2 regions of the Paraburkholderia sp. J7 genome follow, and region 2 is predicted to be linked to the other one. Evidence: riboswitches for the same ligand, from Rfam matches in the RefSeq annotation. Region 2 holds a riboswitch; the other holds the start of a gene.
The links. Region 2 has a riboswitch for cobalamin ahead of cobG (precorrin-3B synthase). Riboswitches for the same ligand answer to the same signal wherever they lie in the genome.
Positions count from the first base shown of each region.

Region 1 (4,411 bases), on a different contig from region 2:
AACGACTCGGGCAACAACACGGGCGTGGGCAGCACGAGCAACGCGACGTTCGGCAAGGTGGTGGACCTGCTCAACACAATGGGCAACAACGCCTCGACCGAACCCGCCAAGCGCTTCTACAAATACGCGCGGCCATTCCGCTGGAGCACGAGCGTCGTGGTCGACCCCACGCTCGTGCCGGCGATCAGCACGACGCCTTCGACCGACGGCGGCTTCATCAGCGGCCACGAAGCCGAAGCCATGCGCGACGCGATGACGATGGCCTACCTCGTGCCCGAGCGTTACCAGGAAATGGCGAGCCGCGGCCTCGAACTCGGCGAGAACCGCATTCTTGCGGGCATGCATTCGCCGCTCGACGTGATCGGCGGACGCATGTTCGCGCTGGCCGCCACGGCCGCGAATCTCTACGACCCCGCGAACGCCACGCTCAAGAGCGCGGCCTACGCGCAAGCGCACAGCGCGCTCGAACAGGCAACCGGCACGAGCGCCACGACCTTCTCGACCTTCGCGCATTCGGGCACGAGCGCGAACGACCGCTTCTCCGACTACGCGACCAACAAGTCGGAATTCGCGCGCCGCTTGACGTTCGGCTTCAGCCAGATCGAATCGACCGAAGCGCCGCCTGTCGTACCCAAGGGCGCCGAGGTGCTGCTCGAAACGCGCTTCCCGTATCTGAGCGCCGACCAGCGCCGCGTCGTGCTGAAGACGACCGAAGTCGTCTCGGGCTATCCGGTCATGGACGACTCCGAAGGCTGGGGCCGTCTGAACATGTTTAGTGCTGCCGATGGTTATGGCGCATTCAACGGCAACGTGATCGTCGCAATGGACGCAAGCCAGGGCGGCTTCAACGCCGCCGACACCTGGCGCAACGACATTGCCGGCTCGGGCAAGCTCACGCTGCAGGGCAGCGGCACGCTCACGCTCGCGGGCAACAACAGTTACGCGGGCGGCTCGCAGGTGAGCGGCGGCGTGCTCGCGGCCGCGTCGGCCACGGCCTTCGGCAACGGCGATGTGTACGTGGGCTCGGGAGGCAGCGTGAGCGTCTCGACGAGCGCGCCGTTGACGGTAGCGGGCAAGTACACGCAGCTCGACAGCACGACGCTCGAACTCGACATCGACGGCAACGGCGGCGGACGTCTGCGCGTGGGCGGCCAGCTCACGGTGGCGGGCGGCACGCTGCACGTGAAGTTCGTGAACGGCTATGCGCCGAAGGCAGGCGACACGATCGACCTGATCGACGGCAGCGGCGCGTCGGTCAAGTTCGCGACCGTCACTGTAGATGGCTTCAAGGCCACGCCCGTTTATTCTTCGACCGGCGTGGCGGTGAAGCTCTCGGCCTCGTGATGTAGCCACACTGGAAAGCGGCCCCGAATCACAATGGTTCGGGGCCGTGCTTTATGCACTGAACACCGGGGCTTGCGCAAGCGCCTCTCTCGCCCCTCCGTCAACGGCACGAGATCGCGTGCCGTGAGACACCCGCATAACAGCGCACGTCCATCGGTCAACGCGTGGCGCCGGGGGGCAGACCAAACCGGGTGTTTTCGCCACACCGCACCGGGCAAAGGTTGACGCGCGCAATGCGCGGCCATTACCCTTGCGCGCTGATGGTTCCCGGCGACGGGATCAAAAGGGAACGCAGTGCAAGACTGCGGCTGCCCCCGCAACTGTCAGCGGCGAGTCCATGCCAAAGCGGGCCACTGGGAAACCGGGAAGGCCGGCAACGGACGTCGACCCGCGAGCCAGGAGACCTGCCATCAGCCGAGTCCAGCAGCCGCAGCGGGCGGGGATCCCCAATGCGCAAGCACCGCCCGTGCGGCGGCCGCCCGTTGCAAGGACAGCCCTGAACAAGCGCTGTTTCCAGCCACCGCATCATGAAGTTTCGCCAGTTCGTTTTGACTTCCGCCGCGCTCGCCTGTGCGTGGCAAACCGCGCATGCCGCCGACGCATCGCCCGCCCAGGCCCAGCAGCAAACCACCGACGACACCACGCTGCCCAATATCCTCGTCGTGGGCGACACGCAGCACCTGCCGCAATCGTTCGACCAGCGCTACGCAACCACCCAGGTGCTCACGCGCGCCGACCTCGACCGCGCCTCGCCCGTCGACCCCAGCATCGCGCAGGCGCTCGCCACGCTGCCCGGCGTCACCGTCTCGCAGACCGGCGGGCCTGGCTCGTACACGGGCGTGAGCATCCGCGGGTCGTCGGCGGACCAGGTGGCTGTGTTCATCGACGGCATACGCGTGGGCTCCGTCACCACCGGCACGGCCGAATGGGGCGATCTTGCGACGGACTCGTTCGACCGCGTGGAGGTGATCTCGGGCCCCGCGGCCGCCTCGTTCGGCGCGGACGCCGTGGGCGGCGTCGTGCAGCTCTTCACGCGCCATGCGTCGAACCAGCCGAACCAGACCACCGTGTCGTTCGGCGGCGGCTCGAACAAGACCTTCGACACGCAGGTGCGCACCTCGGGCACGATCGGCTCGACCGGGCCGCTTGCCGCGTTGAGCGGACTCACGTATTCGCTGGGTCTGCATGACTACAACACGGCCGGCATCGACGCGACGCAGCCCTGGGCCTACGGCCACGAAGACGGCCGCAACCCTTACCACGCGCAGAACCTGGACGCGCGCCTCGGCTACGCGCACGACAACTGGTCGATCTCGACCTTCGCGCTGTACCACCGCTCCGATCTCTCCTACGACAACGCAGGGGGCAACGACCGGCAGCGCGACAACCAGCTCACGACCGGCCTCGCGTTCCACCTCGACATCACGCCGACCACGCAGTTCGACCAGTCGGTGGGGTACGCCACGGACCGTGAGTTCCTCTATTCGAACGACCCGACGATCCCGACCGACGAGATCGACTCGACGCGCTTTGCCACCTCCACGTCGCTCACGCATCAGGAAAGGGGCCACACGCTCTTTGGCATGCCGCTCGACGGCGAGACCAAGCTCGCCTACGACTACACGCGCGAACTGGCGTTTCTGCCTGTGGATGTGCCGGGCGGCCTGCCCGCGCGCAACGATTCCGCCGTGTCGATGCATCAGTCCACGACGCTCGGGCCCGTCACGCTGTTCCTCGCGGGGCGGCACGAGATCGTGCAGGGGGAGTCGGTCAATACGGGCAACGTCGCGCTCTCGTGGGCGATCACGCCGGTCTACACGGCGCGCGTTTCGTATGGCAATGCGTTCCGTCTGCCCACGTTCAACGACCTGTACTATCCAGGCTACTCGAACCCCAACCTGCTGCCCGAGCGCAGCGACTCGGTCGAGGCGGCGCTCGATGCGACCACTTCGATCGGCACGTTCACAGCCGCGGTGTACGACACGCGCGTGCACGACCTCATCACGTACAACTCGCAGACCTTCCTGCCTGTGAACGTGGGCCGCGCGCATATTCAGGGTCTCGACCTCTCGTACAAGGGCACGCTCGGCAACTACACGCCGGTGAGCCTCACGGTGGGGATTCTGAATCCGCAGGACGTGACCGACCAGACCTGGCTCAATCGCCGCCCGCGCCAGACGGTGAGCCTGAGCGTGGATCACACGTGGGACGAGTTCCAGCTCCACGCGCTCAGCACCGGCGTTTCGCTGCTGTACAACGGCTCGACATTCGACGACCAGCTCAACACGATCTACCTGCCTTCGTGGACGACGGTGAGCCTGCGCGCGTCGTACAAGGTCAATGCGCATCTCGCGCTTTCGGCCACGCTCGCGAACGTGTTCAACCGGCAATATGTGACCGCGTACGGGTACAACACGCTCGGGCGCACGGCGTTTGGGAAGGTCACTTATACGTTTTGAGGATCGGAGCCAGCGGCTGGACGGCGGTTCTCCGCCTGGCACCGGCTCCAGATATTCCTGAAGACCGCTTCGTGGTAATTGGCGTCCTTGCTCAACAGGTTGGTCGCCTTGCTCAGCCCGCCACCTGCCGTCAGGTGTTCGATGTACAGCAAGCGCCGGATCTCACGCATATAGCTCGCAGGCAGCGGCATTTCGCCCTGCCGGCGGCCCTGGCGGCTCCGGTCTTCGTTTGCCATCGGCGTTTCGACCGTATAGAGCCCGCGCTCGTGATTGATGAAGCACGCAGGCATGAGCGGATCTTCCATCACGCACACGTATTGGCGTTCGAGCACTGGCACAGGAACCAGATTCTGCAGCCACTCCAGCGCGTGCTGCCATATCTTCCACGCGCTCTCTTTTGTCGGCGTAGCGTTGTGTTGCGCATGAACGAAGCGCAGGCATTCGACAACGATGTCCTCCTTTACGCAATACAGAATCTGGAACCCGGCCCGCAAATAAAGCACCAGTTGCAGAAGCTCATAGCATCGGCCCAGGATATGCGCCCCGTTGGGCGTGCACCCCTCGCGAGGCTCACCGCGCAGCAATTCGGGAAACAATAGAAGCGGCAA
Region 1 is NZ_CAJMYZ010000002.1:333,297-337,707, reverse strand. Features, by position in the region: gene U5A58_RS04645 (acid phosphatase) at 1-1,344, shown strand, start outside; cobalamin riboswitch at 1,589-1,771, shown strand; gene U5A58_RS04640 (TonB-dependent receptor domain-containing protein) at 1,872-3,803, shown strand; gene U5A58_RS04635 (hypothetical protein) at 3,791-4,411, opposite strand, start outside.
Region 1: it holds a riboswitch for cobalamin, as region 2 does, so the genes downstream of both, U5A58_RS04640 (TonB-dependent receptor domain-containing protein) here and cobG (precorrin-3B synthase) in region 2, are expected to answer to the same signal.

Region 2 (4,411 bases):
ACGAGCGCGATGTCTTCGTCGGCGAGAAAACGCGCGAGCCCTTCTGCCCCGCCGAAGCCCCCCACACGCACCGCACAGCCGAGATCGGCAGGCACGCGGCCAAGGCCCGCGAGCGAGTACACGTGCTGGTGCCCAAGCGTGCGCGCGATCGCCAGCGCATCGCCTGTGCCACCCAGCAGCAGGATGCGCGCGGTCATGGCTTGACGGCCTCGTAGAGCGTGACGGGCAACGCCTGACGCCAGGTATCGAAGCCGCCAAGCGGCTGCGCCTCGCCAATGCCGATACGCGTGAGCGTGCCGCCATGCTGCGCGCGCCATGTCACGAGCGCCGCTTCGCTTTGCAGCGTCACCGCGTTCGCGACGAGCCGGCCGCCGCTCGCGAGCGCCGCCCAGCACGCGTCCAGCACGCCGGGAACGGTCACGCCGCCGCCGATGAAGACGGCGTCGGGCGTGGCGAGTCCCGCGAGCGCTTCGGGCGCGCGGCCCGCGACGAGCTGCAGACCCGGCACGCCCAGCGCGGCGCGATTGTGTTCGATGAAGCGTTGACGCTCGGCATGCGCCTCGATCGCGATCGAGCGGCAAGCGGCATGCGAGCGCATCCACTCGATGCCGATCGAGCCGCTGCCCGCCCCCACGTCCCAGAGCAACGCGCCGGGCGTCGGCGCGAGGCGCGCGAGCGTGAGCGCGCGCACGTCGCGCTTCGTGAGCTGGCCGTCGTGGCGGTAAGCGTCGTCGGGAAGGCCGGGCGTGAGCGTCCAGCCGTGCGCAGGCGCATTCGCAACATCGCTTTCGCATTCGAACGCGACGAGGTTGAGCGCCGCGGTTTCGCCGACGTGCCACGCATTGGCGCGGCCTTCGATGCGGCGCTCGAGCGGGCCGCCCAAATGCTCGAACACCGCAAGACGGCTGGCGCCGAAGCCCGCTTGCGCGAGCAGCGCAGCAAGCGCCGCGGGCGTGCGCCCATCGGCGCTCAACGCGAGCACGCGCGAGCGCGCGTAGAGATGGCGGCGCAGCGCATCGAGCGGACGGCCGACGAGCGAGACCATCGCCGTACCCTGCAACGCCCAGCCCATGCGCGCCGCCGCCAACGAGAGCGACGAAGGCGCGGGCAGCACGCGCATTTCACCGGGCGCCACACGGCGCGCGAGCGTCGCGCCCACACCGAACAGCATGGGGTCGCCGCTCGCGAGCACACATACGGGCGCATTCGACTCGCGATGCGCGAGCAGCGCCTCGACGCTGAACGGCTGCGGCCACGCTTCGCGGCGCGCGCGCACGCGCGAGGGCAGCATCGCAAGATGGCGCTCGCCGCCCGTCACGACGGCCGCGTCGAACAGCGCGCGCCGCGCGTCGCGCCCGAGCCCCGCATAGCCATCGTCGCCTATGCCCACCACCGTCAGCCATGCCTGCGTGCCCTGCATTCGTTCTCCCGCTTTTGCTTGCTTTGTTGCCTGGTTTGTCGCCTGTTTCCCTGCGCCACCGGCGGCCCGCACCCCGATTGCCGGGCGGAGCGCGCGCGAAAACGGGCATAATACCGTGTCCGCCGGCGCCTTTCAGGCACTTTGTATGAGGCCGGAGTCAGCGCTGAAGCGCTAACTCCGGATCGCAAACAGGGAACACAGCAAGCTGTGGCCGCCCCCGCGACTGTAAGCAGCGAGACCGCATCCACCCGAGCCACTGGTTTTACCGGGAAGGCCGATGCGGTCCACGACCTGCGAGCCAGGAGACCTGCCGGCCGACTGTTCGTGCGAACCCATATCGGGCGGGGTGTACCGATACCGCTGCCGTTTCCCGCCTCACGTGCGGGCAGCGCGCCGCTCCCGCGCGATGCTTACCCGGTATTCCCTTGAAACACGAAACGAAGCCCGTCTCGCCCGCTGCTGCATTGGCCGTGCTCCGCCCCTCGGCGTGCCCGGGGCTCGTGCGCGTGGTCGCGGCGCGCGACGGCGGCCTGTGCCGCATCCGCCTGCCCGGCGGCGTGCTGAGCGCCACGCGGGCGCGCGCCCTCGCCGACGCCGCGTTGGCGCATGCCGGCGGCGTGCTCGAACTGACCAATCGCGCGAACGTGCAGATTCGCGGCGTACGCGCCGGCGAGGAGGCCGCGTTGAGCGCCGCGCTGATCGGTGCGGGCCTCGGGCCCGCTGGCATCGACGCCGCGAGCCCGGTCGAGCACGCGTGCGCCGCCGACGAATTGCGCAACGTGATGCTGAGCCCGCTCGCGGGCGTTGATCCTGCGGCTTTGTGCGACACAACGGTACTCGCCGCCGCGCTCATCGACATGATGCAGCGCGAGGCGCGTTTCGCCGCGCTCTCGCCCAAGTTCGCGCTGCAACTGGACGGCGGCGAGCGCATGGCGATGCTCGGGCATCCGCACGACATCTGGCTCGCCGCGCTGCCGCACGGCGCGACCGTGCGCTTTGCGCTGGGCCTCGCAGGGTGCCCCACGGCGCAGCCAGTCGGCACGCTCGCAACCGAAGATATTTGCGCATCGATACGCGCGCTGCTCCACGCGTTCCTCGATCTCGCTGGCGCAGACGCAACGCGCATGCGCGATGTGCTCGCCGCACACTCCCTCGATGCGTTGCTGCAACGCGCGCGCGATCATGGCGGCTTCGCGCTGATGCGTGACGACGCCGCGCTGCACGCGTGGCGTCGCGAGCCGAGTCCTGCTAGCTTGCGACTGGGCGCGCACGCGCTGCGCGTCGACAGCAGTGGCTACGTGGGCGCGCAGCCCGCGCTCGGCCGCATCGACGCGCATACGCTGCGCGCGCTCGCCGCGCTCGCGCAAGACTCGGGCGATGCGACGCTGCGGGTGACGCCATGGCAAGGCCTGCTGCTGCCTAACGTGCCCGCGCGCGCCATGACCGGCGCGCTCGAACGGCTGCACGCGCTCGGCCTCATCGTCTCGCGCGCCGATCCGCTCGCGCGCCTGATCGCCTGCACGGGCTCGGCGGGATGCGCCAAAAGCCGCGCCGACACCAAAGCCGACGCACAGCGTCTCGCCGCCCTGCTGCCGCCCGGCGCGCAAGCGCACCTGAGCGGCTGTGAACGCTCCTGCGCGGCCGCGCATTGTGCGCCGTTCACGTTGCTCGCCAGCGAACCGGACCATTACGACCTGTACCAGCGCGACGACACCCAAGGCGGCTTCGGCCAGCGCTTTGGCCAGCTCGTCGCGCGCAACCTGACGATCGAAGCTGCTGCGCTCGCACTCGCGCAGCGGCCCCGGAGTACCCAAGATGTCTGATTACATCCGCGACGGCCAGGCGATCTATCGCGAATCGTTCGCGACGATCCGCGCCGAAGCCGACCTCTCGCGCATTCCCGCCGACCTGGAAAAACTCGCCGTACGCGTGATCCACGCCTGCGGCATGGTGGACGTCGCCGCCGACCTCGCGTTTTCCGCAGGCGCGGGCACGGCGGGCCGCAACGCGCTCGCAGGTGGCGCGCCCATTCTCTGCGACGCGAAAATGGTCGCGTACGGCGTGACGCGCGCACGCCTGCCCGCGAACAACACCGTCATCTGCACGCTCGACGACCCCGCTGTGCCCACGCTCGCACGCGAGTTTGGCAATACGCGGTCGGCCGCCGCGCTCGAACTTTGGCGGCCGCATCTTGCAGGCAGCGTCGTGGCGATCGGCAATGCGCCCACCGCGCTCTTTCACCTGCTCGACATGATCGCGGCCGGCGCGCCGCTGCCCGCGCTCATCCTCGGCTTCCCCGTGGGCTTCGTCGGCGCGGCCGAGTCCAAGGCGCAGCTCGCCGCCGAAAATCACGGCGTGCCCTTCGTCGTCGTGCACGGCCGCCGTGGCGGCAGCGCGATGGCCGCCGCCGCCGTCAACGCACTCGCTTCGGAGACCGAATAAATGACCCGTAAAGGACGTCTGCACGGCATCGGCGTCGGCCCCGGCGACCCCGAACTGCTCACGCTCAAGGCCGTGCGCCTGCTCAAGGCCGCACCCGTCGTCGCGTATTTTGTCGCGAAGGGGAAGAAAGGCAATGCGTTCGGCATTGTCGAAGCCCATCTCGAAGCGGAGCAGGAACGCCTGCCGCTCGTGTACCCCGTGACGACCGAGGCGCTCGAACCGCCGCTCTCGTATGAGGCGATCATCGCCGACTTCTACGACGGCGCCGCGCAAATGCTGTCGCGCCATCTCGACGCCGGCCGTGACGTGGCCGTGATCTGCGAAGGCGATCCGTTCTTCTACGGCTCGTATATGTATCTGCACGACCGGCTCGCCGCGCGCTACGAGGCCGAAGTCGTGCCTGGCGTGTGCTCGATGCTGGGCGGCGCGGCTGTGCTGGGCGTGCCGCTCGTCTACCGTAACCAGAGCCTCGCCGTGCTGTCGGGCGTGCTGCCCGAGGACGAGTTGCGCCGGCGGCTGGCCGGCGCGGACGCCGCCGTCATCATGAAA
Region 2 is NZ_CAJMYZ010000005.1:124,651-129,061, reverse strand. Features, by position in the region: gene U5A58_RS09995 (cobalt-precorrin-6A reductase) at 1-197, opposite strand, end outside; gene cbiE (precorrin-6y C5,15-methyltransferase (decarboxylating) subunit CbiE) at 194-1,420, opposite strand; cobalamin riboswitch at 1,562-1,750, shown strand; gene cobG (precorrin-3B synthase) at 1,846-3,243, shown strand; gene U5A58_RS09980 (precorrin-8X methylmutase) at 3,236-3,862, shown strand; gene U5A58_RS09975 (precorrin-2 C(20)-methyltransferase) at 3,863-4,411, shown strand, end outside.